One region of the Tersicoccus mangrovi genome, then DNA from elsewhere that is predicted to be linked to it. Evidence: riboswitches for the same ligand, from Rfam matches in the RefSeq annotation. Region 1 holds a riboswitch; each other region holds the start of a gene.
What was found. A riboswitch is a leader RNA that binds a small molecule or an ion and turns the genes downstream of it on or off. The one in region 1 is predicted to bind thiamine pyrophosphate.

Region 1 (6,505 bases):
GATGTCGCGGCAGGTCTGGGACCGGTGCGGCGTCGGCTCGCCGTTGACGGTGATGGCGGTGACGGCGGGGGTGGCCGTCGGGCCGGGGCTCATGGGATCTCCTGGAGAGGCGTGTCAGGTGCGGTGGTCAGGATGTCAGGGCGAAGCGGTCGGGGCTGAAGGGCTCGGCGACGGGCAGCGGCTCTCCCGCGAGCAGGCCGAGGACGGCGGCGCCGGCGGCCGGGGCGAGCAGCACGCCGTGCCGGAAGAAGCCGGTGGCCAGCACCAGCCCGGCGGTCGGTGCGCCGTCGGCGTTCCGGAGCCGGCCGAGCAGGGGCGCGTTGTCGGGGGTGCCCGGCCGGGCGCGGGCGACGGCGTCGACGATCGTGGCCTCGGCCAGGGCCGGCAGCAGGGTGATGCCGTCGCGCAGCAGGGCGTGCACTCCACCGGCCTGCAGTCCCGCCCCGCCGTCCTCCCGTGAGGTGGCCCCGAGCACGAGCGTGCCGTCGGGCCGGGGCACCACGTACACGGGCATGCCCCGGACGATCGCGCGGACCGTGTGCGTCAGTGCGGGGAAGCCGGCCGGCGGCTGCAGGCGCAGGATGTCCCCGTGCACGGGGCGCAGCGGCAGCGGGACGGGCAGGTCGGCGGCGGCCACGCCCGTCGCGACGACCGTCTCGGCGGCCTCGAGCGTCGAGCCGTCCGCGAGGCGCGCCCCGATGACGCGGACGCCGGACGGCTCGGGTGCGGTCAGCAGGGCCTCCGCCCGCTGCTCGACGACGCGGATGCCGAGGGCGGTCAGGGCGGCGAGCAGCGCCCGGCTCAGCAGCCGGGGGTCGACCTGGTGATCGCGGGGCAGCAGGTACGCCGCCGAGAGCTGCGGGCCGAGCAGCGGCTCGCGCCGCCGGGCCTCGCGCGTGGTCAGCTGTTCGGCCTCCAGGCCGAGCCGCAGCTGCAGGCGGTGCAGGGCGGCCAGCGCGTCGCGGTCGGCGCCGTCGACGCCGCACACGAGCGTGGGCGTCGTGGCGTACCCGGTGTCGCGCCCGCCGACCGCGGCGACGTCGTCGGCGAAGGCGTGGTACCGGCGGGCGGAGTCGAGCGTCAGCGGCAGCAGCGCCTCCTCCTGGTGGGCGAGCTCGGCGACCGGCGCGATCATCCCGGCCGCCGCGTGCGTCGCTCCGGACGCCGGTGCGGGGTCGACCACCGTGACCGGGTGGCCCGCGCGCGCGAGGGTGAAGGCGATGCCGAGGCCGACGACGCCCGCGCCGAGCACGAGGACGGACGGGTGCTCGTCCGGGTGTTCCCGGGACGTCGCGTGTGACTGGTCGCCTGACATGGCTCTCCCTTCGGCGGCATGGCCCGCATCAGGTTCGGACGGTCGGTGTCGGACACCCTCTCAGCCACCCGTCAGGCGAGCGTGGCTCGCGTCGTGGCTCCCGTGATCTGGCCCCTACTGTAGTCACCATGTCCGCCACCTCGACACCGACGACCGCCGGCAGCGACCGTCCCGCTCCGTCCCTCGCCACGGCCCGCCTGTACCTGTGCGTCGACGCCCGCCGCGAACAGGGCGACCTGCGCGACCTCGTCCGGGCCGCCTACGCCGGAGGCGTCGACGTCGTCCAGCTGCGGGACAAGGACATCGAGGGCGCCGGCGAGCTCGAGGCGCTCGCCGTGGTCCGCGAGGAGGCCGAGCGGGCCGGCCGGGCGTTCGCCGTCAACGACCGCGCCGACATCGCCCGCCTCGCCGGAGCCGACGTCCTGCACCTGGGCCAGCGGGACCTCACGCCGGCCCAGGCGCGCACCCTGCTGCCGGCCGGGTGCCGCATCGGGCTGTCCACGCACGACCCGAACCAGCTGACCTCCGCCCGGCGGAACCCGGACGTCGACTACTTCTGCGTCGGCCCGGTGTGGGCCACCCCGACGAAACCGGGCCGCGCCGCCGTCGGCCTGGACCTGGTCCGCCGGGCGGCCGAGGCGACGGAGCAGAACGACGGCGTCCCCACCCCGTGGTTCGCGATCGGCGGCATCGATCACCGCACGATCGGCGGGGTCGTGGCCGCGGGCGCGCGCCGGGTGGTCGTCGTGCGCGCGATCACCGAGGCGTCCGACCCCGAGGATGCGGCGCGGCGCCTGATCGAGCAGCTCCCGCCGCTGTGACCCGCTGACCCGCCACCCGTTGCGCGTCAGGACGTCGGCAGCCCGTCCGCGAGGCGTTGCAGCACGCGGGCGCCGAGCGCGGTGTAGTCGGCGATCCGGCCGGGCACGATGTACTCGTCCCGCGAGTGCGGACCGGCGCCCACGGCGCCGAGCCCGCAGATCACCGGCACCCCGATCCCGGCGATGAAGTTCGCGTCCGAGCCGCCGCCCACGCTCACGTGGTCCAGGTCGAGCCCGACGTCGTGACCGGCCGCGACGACGACGTCCAGCAGCGGCCGCATCGTGGTGTCGAGCGCCATCATCGGTCGGTTCCACCGGTGGTCGACGCGCAGCTGCACGCGTGGGTCGGACGGCGTGATGGCGTCGAAGGCGGCGTCCACCCGGGCCTTCTCCGCCTCGTCGCTGACGCGGATGTCGATGCGCGCCCACGCCCGGCCCGCGGCGACGTTGGTGCCGGTGCCCCCGCTGATCAGGCCGACGTTGACGGAGGTGCCGGCGTCGAGGTCGGCGACCTTCGTCGCCGCGGTGATGGCCTCGGCGAGGGCGTGGATCGCGCTGGCGCCCGCCGTCGGGTCCAGCCCCGCGTGGGCCTCGACGCCGGTGACGTGGAACTCGAACAAGCCGATGCCCTTGCGCCCGGTCTTGACCGCGCCGTCGAGCGTCGGCTCGAACACGAGCGCGGCGTCGACCTGCCGGGCCGCCGCCTCGATGTGCGGGCGCGAGCTCAGGGAGCCGACCTCCTCGTCGCCGTTGAGGAGGAACGTCACCGTCGGCACCACCACGCCGTCGCCCTGGTCCCGCAGCAGCTTCAGTGCCCACAGGCTCTGCACGAGGCCGGTCTTCATGTCGAAGATCCCGGGACCGGTCAGCACCTCGACGCCGTCGCGCACGTCCGCGCGCACCGGCCAGTCCGCGAGCGTGCCGGTGGGCCACACGGTGTCGTAGTGCCCGACGACCAGCACCCGTCCGGCGCCGGTGCCACGCCAGGTCAGCAGCACCGTGTCCCCGCGTTCGCCGCCGTCGAGCACGTCCTCACCGTCCGGGGGCCCGAGCAGCCGGACGGCGAGCGTCTGCACGTGCCGCCGGCACGCGTCCAGGGCCGCCCGGTCGTAGCTGTGGCTCTCGACTCCGACGAGGTCGATGACGTCGACGAGGATGTCCTGCTGCGCGTCCCGCGCGGCGGCCACGAGGTCGCTCATCGCCTCACGCCGTTCCCCGGCTCCCGGCCCGTCGTCGACTCTCAGTCCTTCTCCCGCGCCTTCGCGGTGGCCCGGTCGTTGGCCTTCTGGATGGCCGCGACGAGTTCGTCCTTCGTCATCGACGAGCGGCCGGAGACGTCGAGACGCTTCGCCACGTCCATCAGGTGCGCCTTGGTCGCGTTCGCGTCGACCCCGCCGGCGGTCTGCCCGGGCGAGCCGACGGTGCCCGCAGCCTTCTCGTCCGAGGGCCCGGACTCGGCCTTCTTCTCCCACCGGTCCCCGACCTTCTCATACTGGTGCTTGAGCGCGGCGAACGCCGTCCGGTGCGCCCGTTCCCCCTCGCCGTACGACTCGACCGCGGAGTCGTGCGCGGCCGCCCACACCTCCTGCGCGTGCTGCGATGAGCGGGCGACGGTCGAGGGCATCTCCTCACGAGCGGGCACGGCATCCTCCTGATGCGACCAGGTCCTGGTCACGCCATCCTGTCCGTGGCAGGCGCCCGGTGCAAGATATGCCACAGCGCTGTCTTTTCCGGCTCCGGCCCGGTAGTGTCATGAGCAGCGATGTGGATACGACATGTCGCACCACCGCAGATCGGCGGGTGGCCGCGTTTCCTTCCGGGCCTGAAGATCAGCAGAACGAGCGGAACCCCTATCTCCTCTGGAACACTTCCCGCTGAACGGCGGAAGGGTGCCACGTCCCCGACGTCCCGCACCACCGAGCAATCGTCTAAGCTCCCCAACCACTTCACCGCGGTCTCCGAGATCGTGCGTTCGCAGAATCTCCTGCGGCGAGCCCACGGGTTCTATCTCACGGTCGCCATCGTGCTGGGCCTGGCCCTCGTCGCCGCGATCACCGGGTCGGTCCTGCTCGGAGAGAGCTGGTTCCAGCTGCTCATCGCGGCCGGACTGGGGATCATCTTCACGCAGATCGCCTTCGTCGCCCACGAGGCCTCCCACCGCCAGATCCTCGGCTCGGGGCCCGCGAACGATCGGCTCGGCCGGATCCTCGCCACGGTGGGCGTCGGTATGAGCTACGCGTGGTGGATGAACAAGCACACGCGTCACCACGCCAATCCCAACAAGGTCGGCAAGGACCCGGACATCGAGGTGGACACCATCTCGTTCCTCCCCGAGGACGCGGCGAAGCGCCGGGGTCTGCTGGCGCGACTTACCCGTCGCCAGGGATACTTCTTCTTCCCGCTCCTGACGCTGGAGGGGTTCAACCTCCACTACCGTTCCTTCGCCGCCCTCGCCTCGCCGGGCGAGGTGAAGGGTCGCTGGATCGAGATCGGGTCCATCGTCGCCCGCTTCGCGGTGTATCTGGGGCTGCTGTTCGCGCTCCTGCCCGTCGGCATGGCGTTCGCGTTCCTCGGCGTGCAGATGGCCGTGTTCGGCGTCTACATGGGGGCCTCCTTCGCCCCCAACCACAAGGGCATGCCCGTCGTGCCCCGGGACGTGAAGCTGGACTTCTTCAGCAAGCAGGTCCGCACCTCCCGCAACATCGCGGGCGGCTGGTGGGCATCGACGCTGATGGGCGGGCTCAACCACCAGGTCGAACATCACCTGTTCCCCAACATGCCCCGTCCCCACCTGGCACGGGCGCGAGGCATCGTCCGCGAGTACTGTCAGGCCCACCAGGTCCCCTACACGGAGACCTCCCTGTTCCGGTCCTACGGCATCGTCATCTCCTACCTGAACCGGGTGGGGCTGGCGGCGCGGGATCCGTTCGAATGCCCGGTGATCGCCCAGCTGCGGCGGTCCTGAGCACCGAACACCGAAAGATGTCCTCTCCTCCGGAGGGGGCAGGTCACCGACATGGTGGCCAGCAATGAAGAAAAAAGGAAAACAGCATCATGGCAACTGGCACCGTCAAGTGGTTCAACTCCGAAAAGGGCTTCGGCTTCATCGCTCCCGATGATGGCTCTGCCGACGTGTTCGCGCACTTCAGCGCGATCTCCGGCAACGGCTACCGCAACCTCGAGGAGAACCAGAAGGTCGAGTTCGAGACCACGCAGGGCGCGAAGGGCATGCAGGCCGAGAACATCCGCCCGCTCTGAGCACCCCATCGCTCCATCCGAGCCGCCCCCGGTCTCCCGGGGGCGGCTCGTCGGGTTCCGGGCCCGGGTGACGCCGCCGGTCCTGCCGTGTCGTCCCCGCCGCCGGCCCGTGCGAAAATGGGAACCGTCTCATGAAGAAGAAGCACTTCCGCGCCGCCAGGCGCGACACGGATTCTCCGGGTCTGGACCTGACCGCCGTCGAGGCGGCACTGGTCGAGGCCCCAGCCGAACGTCGGCGGAAGCGCCTCCGGGGCTACCTCGGCGCCGCCCTCGCGATCGGCCTCGGCGTGGGCGCGCTGACCGCGCCCCTCGGTGTCGCGGCCGCGGTCACGGGCGACGACGTCGCCGGGTACTGGGACTCCCTGCCCTCCCAGCTCCCCCTGGAGAAGTCGCTGCCGCAGCACACCGTGCTGTTGGACAAGGACGGCAACGAGTTCGCCCGGTTCTACAGCGAGAACCGCATCGACGTGAAGCGTGAGGACATCTCCGCGAACTTCGTCAACGCGCTCATCGCCACCGAGGACGCCCGGTTCTACGAACACCACGGGGCTGACCCCATGGGCATCGTGCGCGCCGCCCTCCACAACAGCGGCTCCACGTCCCGCCAGGGCGCCTCCACCATCACCCAGCAGCTGGTGCAGAACATCCTCATCAACTCCGCGCGGGACGAGACGGAGCAGCGGGTAGCGCAGGGCGACACCCCCAACGACAAGATCCGCGAGATCAAGTACGCGGTCAACCTCGAGAAGCAGCTCTCGAAGGACGAGATCCTCACCCGCTACGCGAACACCGTCTACTTCGGCAACGGCGCGTACGGGGTCGAGGCGGCCGCCCGCACCTACTTCAGCACGAGCGCGAAGAACCTCACCGTCCCGCAGGCGGCGACGCTCGTCGGGCTGCTGCGCGGTCCCACGGTCTACAACCCGTTCACGCACCCGGACGCCTCCCAGGCCCGCCGCAACGTCGTGCTCGGCCGGATGCACGCCGTCGGACGGCTCGACGCCGGCCAGCTCGCGACCGCCGACGCGGCGCCGCTGGCGATCCACCGCGGCTCGCTGACCAACGGCTGCGGCCGCTCGGAGTACCCGTTCTACTGCTCGCTCGTGCGGCA
Region 2 (6,505 bases), on a different contig from region 1:
GGACTTCTCCAAGCTCATCGTCTCCGGCGAGCACGCGTGGGACACCATCGAGGCCTACGTCACCTACGTCGCCCCGGACCTGCTCTCCCGGCTGGAGAAGTGGGAGAAGGACGAGGACCTCTTCACCGCGTCCCGGATCGACGAGCAGATCGCCAAGGCGCTGGACCGCAAGGTGTTCCTGCCCTCGGGCGGTTCGCTCGTCATCGACCGCACCGAGGCGATGACCGTCGTCGACGTCAACACCGGCCGGTTCACCGGCTCGGGCGGCAACCTCGAGGAGACGGTCACCAAGAACAACCTCGAGGCGGCCGAGGAGATCGTGCGGCAGCTGCGGCTGCGCGACATCGGCGGCATCATCGTCATCGACTTCATCGACATGGTGCTCGAGGCCAACCGGGACCTCGTGCTGCGCCGCCTCGTCGAGTGCCTGGGCCGTGACCGGACCAAGCACCAGGTGGCGGAGGTGACCTCCCTCGGCCTCGTGCAGATGACCCGCAAGCGGATGGGCACCGGGCTGCTCGAGGTCTTCTCCGAGACCTGCGAGGCGTGCGCCGGCCGCGGCATCATCACCCACGGCGAGCCCGTCGAGCACCGCCGGCACACCGGCAGCGGCAACGGCTCGAACACCAACAACGGCAACGGTGGCGGGAGCAATGGCTCCCGGCAGGAGTCGCGGCCGGCGAAGAACGAGAAGAAGCGCGGCCGTCGTTCCTCCGACACCGCCCCGGAGCAGCAGCCCGCCCCTCCCGCCGCCGAGCCGGACGCCGAGGCGGCCGAGCGGGCGGCGAAGGCGCGGGCCGCGATGGGCAACATCGCCAAGGCGCTGCACCCGACCGCCGAGGAGGCGCAGCTGGCCGGAACCGCGCGTGCGCACGAGCAGCCCGACGCGGACCAGGCGGCGGCGCTGGCTGCCGACGCGGCGACCGAGTCGGCCGGCGAGTCCGGTACCGGGCCGCAGGACGGGTCGGGCGAGCACGGCGAGGGCGAGACACGGCCGAGCCGGCGCGAACGCCGTCGCCGTGGTCGCGGGCGCCGTAAGAAGTCGGCGGAGGGCGCCGAGGCCGGGTCCACCGGCGGCCAGTCCGGCGAGCAGGGCGACGACGACATCGAACTGACGATCAACGGCGAGCGGGTCACCGTCCCGCACGGGCACCAGCCGCAGCGCGCCGGCGGGGACCTGACGCTCGAGTCCCTCACCCGGGCGTTCGACCAGGTCGGCGGGCAGCGCTCCGACGACGCTGTGGCGGCGGCCGTGCAGAACGCCCTGCGGGCGGCGGACGAGGCCGACGACGAGGCGCCCGAGAACGAGGACGACGAGACGGCGGAGACCACCACGGTCGAGACCGGCACGCCCGCGACGTCGTCGGAGACCCCCGCAGCGGAGCGTCCCGTCGATGCGGCTCCGGCCGCGCCTGCGAGCCCCGCGCCGTCGACCCCCACGGTCGAGGACGCGGCGTTCCCCGCCGAGACGCCCAGTGGCGCGCCGGCCGCGCCGGCCGCACGTCCGCGGCGGCGTTCGCGTCGCGCGGCGAGCAGCGGCGTCGGCGACGCGTCGAGCATCACCGTCGTGGACACCGCGGCATCCGCGGCGGAGCCGTCGACGGCCGTCTTCTCCTCCGGTGCGGCGGCCCGCCCCTCCGGTCAGGTGTCGGCCGCGTCGCCCACCGTGCTCGGCGTCGGCGTCTCGGCCGCGGACATCGCCCGTCCCGGCCGGAGCGGCGACCAGCAGGACGGCGCAGCCAGCACCGGGACCAGCGCCGAGGAGGCCGGCAGCGTCGAGTGATGCGGCGCTGATACGCTGCCACGAGTGACACGGGGTGCCCGCACCGGGCTGAGAGAACACCCGTCGAACCTGATCTAGTTAGCACTAGCGAAGGGATGTCGCCGTGAACGACGTCGATCCGTCCTCCCGTGGACTGCCCACGGACCTGTCCGAGCGGGCCGCCCGCTTGCTGCACGCGGTGCGGCAGGAGCAGCCGCTGATCCAGTGCCTGACCAACAGCGTGGTCACGAACTTCACGGCCAACGTGCTGCTCGCGGCCGGCGCGGCCCCGGCGATGACCGACATCAGCGGGGAGGCCGGGCCCTTCGCCCGGATCGCCTCCGGGCTGCTCGTCAACCTCGGCACGCCCACGCCCGAACAGCGGCTCGCCATGCGCGAAGCGGCGGCCGCACGCCGGGCGGTCGGCGGACGCTGGGTGCTGGACCCGGTGGCCATCGGCGCCCTGCCCGTCCGCACCGCCCTCGCCGCGGATCTGCTCGAGTTCGACCCCACCGTCATCCGCGGCAACGCCTCCGAGGTGCGCGCGCTGGCGGGGCAGAGCAGCGGCGGCCGCGGCGTCGACAGCACGGACGCCACCACCGATGCCGTGCCCGCGGCGATGGACCTGGCGGAGCGCACGCGCGGCGCGGTCGCCGTCTCCGGCGCGGTCGACGAGATCGTCGGTGCCGGCCTGGATGGTGCCGGCCTGAACGGTGGCGGGTCGGATGCTGGAGCTGATGCCGCGCCCGAGCACTACCGGAACCACCACGACGCCGCGCTGCTGACCAGGGTCACCGGTGGCGGTTGCGCCCTCGGCGCCGTCATGGCGGCCTTCCTCGCCGTCGGTCCCGACGAGAGCCCCGCGGTCTGCGCCGCGCTGGCCACCGGCTACTACACGCTCGCCGCCCGTCAGGCCACCGAGATCAGCGCCGGGCCCGGGTCCTTCGCCGTCGCCCTCCTGGACCGCCTCGCCGCGATCAGCCCCGACGAGTTCGCCACCGACACCGGCATCAGCGCGGTCCGCACCGGGAGCGACGCCGCCGGCTCCAGCCGGAGCGCCCGGTGACGCCCGGCGCCACCCCCGCTCCCTTCGACCCGACTGCGCTGACGCTCTACCTCGTCACCGACACGGCGTTGTCCGCCGGCCCGAGCGGCTCGCGCAGCGTGCTCGACGTCGTCACCGCGGCCGTGGACGGCGGCGTCACCTGCGTGCAGCTGCGCGAGAAGGACGCCTCCGCCCGCGACTTCCTCGCGCTCGTCACCGCCGTCGCCGCACGGGTGGGCGAGCGGGTGCCCGTGCTCGTCAACGACCGCGTCGACGTCTACCTCGCCGCCCGCGACACCGGTGCGGTCGTCGCCGGCGTCCACGTGGGCCAGGACGACCTGCCCGCCACCGCGGTGCGCGCGCTCATCGGACCCGACGCCATCCTCGGCCTGAGCGCCTCCACCACCGACGAGTTCCACGCCGTCGCCGCCCTGCCGTCCGGAACCGTCGACTACCTCGGCGTCGGGGCGGTGCACGCCACCCCCACCAAGCCGGACGCTCCTGAACCGCTCGGCGTCGACGGCTTCGCCCGCGCCGCCGCGACGGCCCGTTCGACGTCCGGGCTGCCCGTCGTCGCAATCGGTGGCGTCACCGTGGCCGACGCTGCACCCCTCCGGGCGGCCGGCGCCGCCGGCATCGCCGTCGTCTCGGCGATCTGCGCCGCCGAGGACCCCGCGGCGGCGGCCCGGACCCTGCGTACCGCCCTCGAGAACAGTGCTGATACCACCCCCTCCCCGGAAGGATCCCGATGACCGTCCGCATCCTCAGCATCGCTGGTACCGACCCCACGGGCGGAGCCGGCATCCAGGCCGACCTGAAGTCCGTCGCCGCGCTCGGCGGCTACGGCATGGCCGCCGTCACCTGCCTCGTCGCCCAGAACACCCACGGCGTGCGCAGCATCCACACCCCGCCTGTCGCGTTCCTGCGCGAGCAGCTCGACGCGGTCTCCGACGACGTGGCCATCGACGCCGTCAAGATCGGGATGCTCGGCACCGCGGAGGTCGCCGCCACCGTGCACGCGTGGCTCACCGACCAGCGCGCTGCCGGCCGTCGGTTCCCGGTCGTCCTCGACCCGGTGATGGTCGCCAGCAGCGGCGACCGCCTGCTGGACCAGGACGCCGAGGACGCCGTGCGCGCGCTCGCCGTCGCCCACGCGGACCTGCTCACCCCGAACCTGGCCGAGCTGGCCGTCCTCGACGGAACAGCTGCCGTGCCGGGCGGCCCGCTCGACAGCGCCGAGGACGGCGACCCCGTCGAGGGCTGGGACCGCGCGCTCGCCGCCGGCCGCCGCGTCGCCGCCCACACGGACAGCGTCGTGCTGGTCAAGGGCGGCCACCTGCCGGGGGAGCGGACCCCCGACGCGCTCGTCGCACCCGACGGCGCGCTGCTCGCCGAGATCGCCGCGCCCCGCGTCGCCACCCGGAACACGCACGGCACGGGCTGCTCCCTCTCGTCCGCGATGGCGACCCTGTACGCGCGCACCGGTGCGTGGCCGGCGTCGCTCGCCGCCGCCAAGCGCTGGCTGACCGGTGCACTGGCCGCGTCGGACGGGCTCGACGTCGGCTCCGGTACCGGCCCCGTCCACCACGGGCACCACCTCGACGCGGCGGTCGACGCGTGGCTCGCCGAGGCCGGCGCCTCGGACGGAGGCGCATCCCCAGAAGCAGGACGATTCACCGACCGGCTCTGGGAGCGCTCCACCGACATTCGCCGTCAGATCGACGAGCTCGAGTTCATCGTCCGGCTCGCCGACGGCACCCTGCCGGAGCCGCGGTTCCGTGCCTACCTCGCGCAGGACGCCGCCTACCTGCAGGCCTACAGCCGGGCCCTCTCGGCGCTGGCCGCGTCGTCCGCGCCGGCGCACGTGCGCACCTTCTTCGCGCGCGGGGCGATCACTGCCGCGACCGAGGAGACCGTGCTGCACCGGCAGTGGCTCGGCGACGACGACGGGCAGGACCTGCAGATCGGCCCGGTCACCTCCCAGTACGTCGACTTCCTCCTCGCCCACACCGGCCGCGAGCCCTGGCAGGTCGGCGTGGCCGCGGTGCTGCCGTGCTACTGGCTGTACGCCGAGATCGCCGCGACCCTGTCCCGCGGGCTGGAGGCGCACCGGGCGGCATCGCCGGAACAGTCCTCGACGGCGTCGAACGGCGACCACCCGTACGGGACGTGGCTCGCGGCCTACGACGACCCCGGCTTCCAGGACGCGGCCGCGGCCTGCCGGGCCCTCGTCGACGAGGCGGCCCAGACCGCGGACGAGGCGACCCGCCGGGCCATGACGACGGCGTTCCTGCGGGCGTGCGAACTGGAACGGGACTTCTTCGCCGCCGAGCTGCCGACGTCGGACGCGGTCAGCCCGCGAGGCTGACGGCCACGTCCACCCGGTCGTCGTAGAAGCACACGAGGTCGCGCACCGGCTCGCCGTCGTGCAGCGGATCCGGGTAGGTCCACGCCGCGTCCGCGACCGTGCGGCCGTCGACGGTGGCCGACCAGTACGACGCGACGCCCTTGTACGCGCACACGGTGTGGGTGTCGTTCGGCGTCAGCAGGTCCATCCGCACGTCCTCCCGCGGCAGGTAGTACCGCGGCGGGAGCCCGGTCTCGACCAGGACGACCGGCCGGGTGCTGTCGGCGAGCACCTGCCCGTCGACGGTGACGACGACGTGGCGGCCACCGGTGAGGCTGTCGATCCGGTGGTAGGGGTCGTGCGGGTGCCCGATGACGGTCTGCTCCTCCTCGCGCCATTCGTCGAAGGCCTTCCAGTCCAGCAGCACCCAGTCCGCGAGGTCGGGGTCGTCCGGGGTGAAGCCGGCCCCGACCAGCGGGCCGCCGGGCGTGGGGATCGTCCAGGCGGTTCCGGGCGTCGTGTGCCGGGCGAAGGCGTCGTGGGGCGTGAGGAACGGCGGCGGGTCGGCCAACGGTGTCACGAGCACGGGATCGACGGGCGCGGGATGGATCGCGTCCCGCCGCACCGCGTAGAAGCCCACGACGCGGCGCGGTTCGGAGACCAGCCGCACGTCGGTCGCGTCGACCACGGCCTCCCCGTGCGAGAAGGCCCGCACGCGCTTGGGCACCGCGGCCCAGCGCAGGTCGGGAAGGGTGGAACGCAGGAGCTCATCGGTGGACGTCGCCATGGGTCGATCGTCCTCCTCGCCCGCAGGCGCCGCCAGAGGCTGCCGATCGGCCCGAGACCTCAGCGCAGGATCGGGATCTGCAGCGGGTAGACGTACAGCTGCCCGCGGTTGGCCCGGATGGCGCCGGAGATGTGGAAGATGATCGCGAGCACGAACGCGGCGATCCAGAGCAGGATGGCCACGGGAATCAGGATGATCGTGGCGAAGCAGATCCAGGCCACGAGGTTGGCCAGCCAGATCGTGACGGTGAAGTTGAAGGCCCCCGCCGCGGTGCGCCGCACGAACGGGCTGCCCTGGCGGTAGATGAACCAGATGACGAGCGGACCGACGAAGCCGAGCCAGCCCACGCTGATGAACATCGCCACCAGGGGGATGACATGCGTGACGACGGCCATGGTGCGGTCCTGCTGCGGGGCACCCCAGCCCTGCAGGCCCGGGCGTCCCGGGCCGCCCTGCTGGTCGTAGCCGTAGCCCGGTTGGTAGCCGCCCTGCTGGGACAAGTACGGGCCGCGCCCCGGCGGGTACTGGCCCGGCGGGTACTGGCCCTGCGGGCCGGGACCGGTC
Region 3 (6,505 bases), on a different contig from region 1:
TGAGGGCATGAGCGCCCTCGTCCTGCTGACCCCCGACGCCCCCGACGGCCGGATCGCCGACCCGGAGGCCCCGCAGCTGCTCGTCACCGACCTCGGCGTCGTCCGGGGTGACGGCATCTTCGAGACGCTGCTCGCCGTCGGGGGGCGGCCGCTGCAGCTGGAGGCCCACCTCGACCGGCTCGCGTCCTCCGCCGAGGCGCTGGACCTCACGCTGCCCGACGGCGCCCACTGGCGCGCCGCGATCGAGACCGGCCTGGCGGAGTTCGCCCGCCGGCACGGCGACGGGGAGGCGATGATCCGCCTCGTCGGCACCCGTGGCGTCGACGCGGCCGGCCCGCCCACGTGCTGGGTGTACCTGCAGCCGGTGCCGGCGGGCAACCGCGAGCTGCGCGACCGCGGGCTCGACGTCGTCCTGCTCGACCGCGGCTACTCGAGCGAGGCGGCCTCGGTCGCGCCGTGGCTGCTGCTCGGATCCAAGACCACGTCCTACGCCGTGAACATGGCGGCCCTGCGGTACGCCCACCGGCAGGGGGCGGACGACGCCGTCTTCGTCAGCTCGGACGGCCGCGTCCTCGAGGGCCCCACCTCGACCGTGCTGATCGCCCGCACCCGCGACGGGGTCCGCGAGCTCGTGACGCCGTTGCTGCGCAGCGGCATCCTTGCGGGAACGACGCAGGGCGCCCTGTTCGCGACGGCGGAGCCGGCCGGCTGGCAGCTCGGCTACGGCCCGTTGACGCCGGAGGACCTGATCGGCAACGACGGCGTGTGGCTCGCCTCGAGCGTGCGGCTGCTCGCCCCCATCCGCAGCGTCGACGGCCGGCAGATCCCTGTCAGCGCCGAGCTGACCGATGAGCTGACGGAACTGCTGCTCACCGCCACCCGCCGCTGACGAGCCCTGACGAACCCGACCCTGACGCGGGACCGCTCAGAGGATCGGGTTCCACGTGCCGGCGAGGACGGCGGCCGTGACCGCGACCGCGGCGAGCAGCACCCCGCCCGCGACGACGAGCGCGTCCGACGGGCGGAACGTCGACGGCCGCGCCCACGTGCGCCGCGCGGTCCCGAACCCCCGCGCCTCCATCGTGATCGCCAGCCGCCCGGCGCGGCGGATCGCCTGCACGAGCAGCGCGACGGTCTGTCCCGCGCCGGCCCGGGCCCGCCCCACGACACGGGAGAGGCCGCGACCGGTGCCGGCACCGACCCCGCGCGCCCGCCGGGCCATGGTGAGCGTCGACCATTCCTGCACGAGCAGGCCCACCAGCCGCATCGCCGCGAGCGCGCCGAGCACGAACCGGTGCGGCAGGTGGAGACGCTGGGCGAGGGCGTCCGCCAGGTCCGTCGGGTCGGTCGTGGCCAGCAGCATGATGCCCGGCACCGCGAGTGCCAGACCGCGCAGGGCGATGCCGACCCCGGCCGTCAGTGCCCCGGCCGTGAGGACGAACGGGCCGGCGTGGACCAGGACGGCGCCCGACGGCGGGGCCAGCACCGCGGTGCCGTAGCCGGAGATCAGGGCGGCGACCAGGATCGGCCAGCCGCGCACGAGCAGGGTCCGTACCCGCAGCGCGGCCAGCGGCAGCAGCGCCAGCTCGCCGACGAGGGCGACGCCGGCGCACACCGGGTCCGTCGTGGCCAGCAGGGCGACGGTGAGCACCAGGGCCGCGGCGAGCTTGGCGAGCGGGTGGGCGCGGGCCAGCACCGAACGGTCCCGCGCCTCGCTCGCCCCGGCCGGCCGGGGCACGGCCGTGGCCGTCATCGTGCGCCTGCCCGCGCCGGGTCGGTCGCAGGATCCCTCGCGGCGCCCGCGGCGTCGGGGGCGGGCGGCGTGGGCCGCCCCGGCAGGTCCAGCCGGTCGCCGCCGAGGACGGCGGTGAACGCGGCGTCGTGGGTGACGGAGACGACCGCGCGGCCCTCGTCGAGCAGACCCGCCAGCAGCTCGGCGAGCCGGCGCCACGTCACGGCGTCCTGCCCGAAGGTCGGCTCGTCCAGGACGACGACGCGGGGGCTCGCGGCCAGCACGGTCGCGACGGACAGGCGTCGCTTCTCACCGCCCGAGAGCGTGAAGGGGTTGGCCGCGGCGAGGTGACCGAGGCGCAGCCGGTCGAGCAGCTCGTCGACCCGCGCTTCGAGCGCCGGCCCGTCCGCGGGGGTGCCGGACGCGCGCCGCGGCCCGAAGGCGAGCTCGTCGCGCACCGTGCCGGTGACGAACTGGTGCTCGGGCTCCTGGAAGACCGTGCCGATCCGGCCGATGAGCTCGCCGGCGCTCCAGCGATACGGGTCGGCCCCGGCGGAGCCGGCGAGCGCGGACGAGGCGGTGACGGACCCGTCCGCGGGCGGGAGCAGCCCGGCGAGGGTGAGAGCGAGGGTGGACTTGCCGGCCCCGTTCGGGCCGGTGACGCTCAGCGCGCGTCCGGCGGCCAGGCTCACGTCGATGCCGGTAGCGGCGATGTCGATCAGCGCGTGTCGGTCGAGGCGACGGCCGGGGCGTCGGCCGGAGCGGCGGCGCGGCTTCACGGCCGTCGCCTGCCGGCTGACCGCGAGGTCGTGCGCCGTCAGCAGGGCCTCGCCCGCACCCGAGGCACCGGTGGGAGCCCGGCGGGCAAGGTCGGGTTCGTGGCCGGGCACCCAGATGCCGGCGGCGGCGAGTTCGGCGCCGTGCTCGTGGAGGATCCGGTCGAGCGGACCGTCGTGCACGATCGCGCTGGTCCTGCCGTCGGCGCCCGAACCGAGCACCACGACCCGGTCCACGACCGGCGCCCACACCGAGACGCGGTGCTCGACGACGACGAGCGTCGATCCGGTGGCGTCGAGCGCGGCCGCGACGGCGTCGCGCACCTGCAGCACCCCGGCCGGGTCGAGGTTGGCCGTGGGTTCGTCCAGCAGCAGCAGGCCGGGGGCCATGGCGAGCAGCCCCGCCAGGCCGAGCCGCTGCTGCTGACCGCCCGAGAGGGCCGCCGTCGGGTGGTCCAGCGGCAGGGCGAGCCCGACGGCGTCGAGCGCGTCCCGCACGCGGGGCCAGATCGCCTCCCGGGGGACGGCGAGGTTCTCGGGCCCGAAGGCGACGTCGTCGCCCACCCGGGAGAGCACGATCTGCGCCTCGGGATCCTGCTGGAGCAGACCGGCCCGGCCGCGGGCATCCATCGCGGGAACGCCGTCGATCAGCAGCTCGCCGCGCGACTCGGCGTCCTGCGGGTCGAGCAGGCCCGCGAGCCCGTGCAGCACCGTGGACTTGCCCGCCCCGGACGGCCCGAGCAGAAGCACACGCTCCCCCGGTTCGATGTGCAGGTCGAGACCGTCGACGGCGGCGGCACGCCGCCCGCCGTGGCGCCATCCCCAGCCGCGGGCGTCCACGGCGGCCGGCCGCGGCGCGGACCCCACTCTCGGGCGGCCCGGCACCGTGGTCAGACCCGTGCCCGGGCGGCGCGACCGGAGGCGAGCCCGCTCAGCACGCCGGTGCCGGCGAGCGCCCGCACGATCAGCCAGCTCACCAGGCCGGCGATCACGAGGCCGGAGACCCCCGCCAGCACGGCGTAGACCACCTGCCAGCCGGCGGCCCACTCGACGTTGTAGAGGACGTCCTCGCTGATGCCCATCACCAGGCCCGAGACGAGACCGGCGAGCATGGCGACCCCGACGCCGAACCGGCGGTACCGGAACAGCGCGAAGACCGCCTCGGCACCCAGGCCCTGGATGAGGCCCGAGAGGATCACGGTCAGGCCGAAGTGGGTGCCGAGGACGCCCTCCACGCAGGCGCCGATCAATTCGCAGTACAGGGCCGCGCCGGGCTTGCGGATGATGAGGCCGCCGATGACGCCGGCGATCAGCCAGCCTCCGCCGTACAGGCCGCCCAGGAACGGGAACGGGGCCGTGGCGACGGCGACCGCCGCGTAGCCCTGGCTCCACGCCCAGAAGACGACGCCGCACGCGACGGCGACGACGGAGGCGACGATGATGTCGATGACGCGCCATCCGCGCTGGGCGGTGGCGGGGGCTGCGGGAGCGAAACCGCGTGACGTGCTCATGTGTGTCCTCCTGGAGGTCAGGAGGGGGAAGCCCACGGCTTCGAGAAACTCGACTCCCTTCGCCGGTGCTAACCGGAGCAGGTTCGAGGGTCTGCGGCGGTCCGCACTCTCAGCGCCGGCCGACCGCCGCCCGGGTGTTCAGACCCGGCCGACGAGCAGGAGGCGCTCCCCTGTCGTTGTCGCATCATTCTACGCGTCGCCACGCAGTAGGCTGATGACGAACCCCAGGGACATCGATGCAGAGGGAGAACACGCGATGGATACCGTCGTCAAACTTGCGGGGACCGGTCTGTCGATCGGCGCCGTCATGGTCGCGAACAAGCTGCTCACCGCCGGCTGGCAGAAGGTCGTCGGCAAGGAGCCGCCCACGAAGCCGGGCGACAACGACGACGACACGGTCAAGGAGATCCTCATCTGGGCCGTGCTGACCACGGTCGTGAGCACCGCGATCAAGTTCGGCGTGGCCAAGTCGACCCAGCGTGCCGCCCGCTCGATGCGGGACCCGCGCGAGGTCTGAGCCGGCACGAGGTGTGAGCCGGCGCGAGGTCTGAGCCGGCGCGAGCCGGGCTTCCGGTGCCGCCTAGCGGGAAGGCGGGTCGACTGCGGTCGATCCGCCTTCGTCGTTGCCGGGGCCGGTTGCGGTGCCGGCCCCCGGGCCCTGCACGACGTCGCGCAGTTCGTCGATGACGACGGAGTCCCGGTCCAGGTGGCGTGTCCGGTAGCCGGCGCGGGCCACCATGTGGCCGCCGACCGGGATGGTCAGCAGCTGGAAGATCCACATCAGGACCAGCAGGGGGACGAGGGCCCACGCGCGCAGCGCCAGCGCGACGGCCAGCAGGAGGAGCAGCAGCCCGAACACCTGGGGCTTGGTGGCCGCGTGCATCCGGGTCAGCAGGTCCGGGAACGTGAAGAGGCCGATGGCGGCGGCCAGCGACATCGAGGCGCCGACGACCATGAGCACGGCGGCGACGCCTTCGAGGATCCCGTTCATCGTCGTCCCTCCTCACTCGTCCGGCCCGGTCGGCGTGGTGCTCCTCGTGGTGCTCCTGCGGCTGGTCGCGACGTCGTGCACGAGATTCTCACCGCGTCACCGCCTCGTCGCCACGAACCGGGCGACGGCGACGGAGCCGATGAAGCCGACGATCGTGATGGTCGCGATGAGGGGCACCGAGTCGATGCTGTGGCGGTACACCGCGTCGACGGCCACGGCCGAGACGATGATGACGAGCAGGACGTCCGCGGCGAGCACCCGGTCGAGCAGCGACGGCCCGCGGCCGAGCCGGTAGATGGCCCCCGCGGCGGCGACCACCAGCATGACGGCGCTGATGACGACGGCGACGAGCATCATGCGGTGCCCCCGATCCGGCCGCGCTCGGAGGCCGCCAGCCGCGCGACCTCCTCGCGTGAGCCCATCATCCGGATCAGTCGTGCCTCGGTGGCCCGGACGGTGGCCCGGACCCGGTCCGCGCCCTCGGGCGTGGTCACGTCGAGGCAGTGCAGGTACAGGGTCGAGCCGGCCCGGTCCACCTCGACCACGACGGAGCCGGGCACGAGGCCCGTCACGCTCGCCGTCGCGGTGAGGATGAGGTCGGAGTGGGTGCGCAGCGGCACGGCGATCACCGAGCTGCGGATGGACCGGCCCCGGAACACCGCCAGGGCGAACACGTGGAAGCTCGCGATCGTCAGTTCCCGCAGGAACTCGACCACCGCGATCGCGAACTGGACGAGGTTCAACCGGCCACCCAGTTGCACCGGCGGCAGGTAGAACGTGTGGACGACGGTGAGGGCGAGCACGGCGCCGAAGACGAGGGTGCCGAGGCTGAAGTCCTGCCACAGCGCGCCCCACACGAGCACGAGCCAGACGAGCAGCGGCGCCTCGGTGCGCAGGGAGATGCGTTGCCGGCTCATCGCGCCGACCCCGGGCCGAGCACGGACTCGATGTACGGGGTCCGCTCCAGCATCGACGAGGCCGCCGAGTCCGCGAGGGCGAACAACGGTCCGGCGACGACGGTCAGGGCCACCCCGACGGCGACGATGCCCACGGTCGCGCCCACCATGCCGGCCGGCAGCAGCCGGGTGGACTCGGCGCCCGCCCAGCGGCCCTTCGGGGCATCCATGACGATCGCACTGGTGCGCACGGACCGCCCGTCCGCCCGGGTGGCCAGCAGCACCGGGTCCGGATACTCGGCGTCCTTCGGGCTGCGCCAGAACACGCGGTTCCAGACGCGGGCCAGAGCCAGCAGGGTCAGCAGGGACACGGCCACGCTCGCCACGACCAGGGTCAGGGCCAGCGGGCTGCCGTCCTGCACGCCGGCCTGCAGCAGGCCGAGCTTGCCCAGGAACCCGGAGAACGGCGGGATCCCGCCGAGGTTCATCGCGGGGATGAAATACAGCACCGCCAGGACGGGGGCGATCCTCGCCATCCCCCCCAGGCGGTCGATCGCCGTCGTGCCTCCTCGGCGCTCGATCAGCCCGGTGACGAGGAA

Region 2: another riboswitch for thiamine pyrophosphate. It lies ahead of thiM (hydroxyethylthiazole kinase); the one in region 1 lies ahead of thiO (glycine oxidase ThiO).
Region 3: another riboswitch for thiamine pyrophosphate. It lies ahead of V6N00_RS02720 (ECF transporter S component); the one in region 1 lies ahead of thiO (glycine oxidase ThiO).

What each region holds. Positions count from the first base shown of each region.
Region 1 is NZ_JBAJMW010000007.1:146,574-153,078, forward strand. Features, by position in the region: gene thiS (sulfur carrier protein ThiS) at 1-93, opposite strand, end outside; gene thiO (glycine oxidase ThiO) at 128-1,315, opposite strand; TPP riboswitch at 1,304-1,429, opposite strand; gene thiE (thiamine phosphate synthase) at 1,444-2,136, shown strand; gene V6N00_RS14625 (M20 family metallopeptidase) at 2,163-3,335, opposite strand; gene V6N00_RS14630 (ChaB family protein) at 3,377-3,778, opposite strand; gene V6N00_RS14635 (fatty acid desaturase family protein) at 3,989-5,101, shown strand; gene V6N00_RS14640 (cold-shock protein) at 5,191-5,394, shown strand; gene V6N00_RS14645 (transglycosylase domain-containing protein) at 5,526-6,505, shown strand, end outside.
Region 2 is NZ_JBAJMW010000002.1:206,997-213,501, reverse strand. Features, by position in the region: gene V6N00_RS04815 (Rne/Rng family ribonuclease) at 1-1,783, shown strand, start outside; TPP riboswitch at 1,804-1,896, shown strand; gene thiM (hydroxyethylthiazole kinase) at 1,887-2,828, shown strand; gene thiE (thiamine phosphate synthase) at 2,825-3,559, shown strand; gene V6N00_RS04800 (bifunctional hydroxymethylpyrimidine kinase/phosphomethylpyrimidine kinase) at 3,556-5,175, shown strand; gene V6N00_RS04795 (DUF427 domain-containing protein) at 5,159-5,941, opposite strand; gene V6N00_RS04790 (DUF4870 domain-containing protein) at 6,001-6,505, opposite strand, start outside.
Region 3 is NZ_JBAJMW010000001.1:551,570-558,074, forward strand. Features, by position in the region: gene V6N00_RS02705 (aminodeoxychorismate lyase) at 8-889, shown strand; gene V6N00_RS02710 (energy-coupling factor transporter transmembrane component T family protein) at 926-1,753, opposite strand; gene V6N00_RS02715 (ABC transporter ATP-binding protein) at 1,750-3,348, opposite strand; gene V6N00_RS02720 (ECF transporter S component) at 3,399-4,019, opposite strand; TPP riboswitch at 4,057-4,201, opposite strand; gene V6N00_RS02725 (DUF4235 domain-containing protein) at 4,276-4,536, shown strand; gene mnhG (monovalent cation/H(+) antiporter subunit G) at 4,600-5,010, opposite strand; gene V6N00_RS02735 (MrpF/PhaF family protein) at 5,107-5,367, opposite strand; gene V6N00_RS02740 (Na+/H+ antiporter subunit E) at 5,364-5,927, opposite strand; gene V6N00_RS02745 (Na+/H+ antiporter subunit D) at 5,924-6,505, opposite strand, start outside.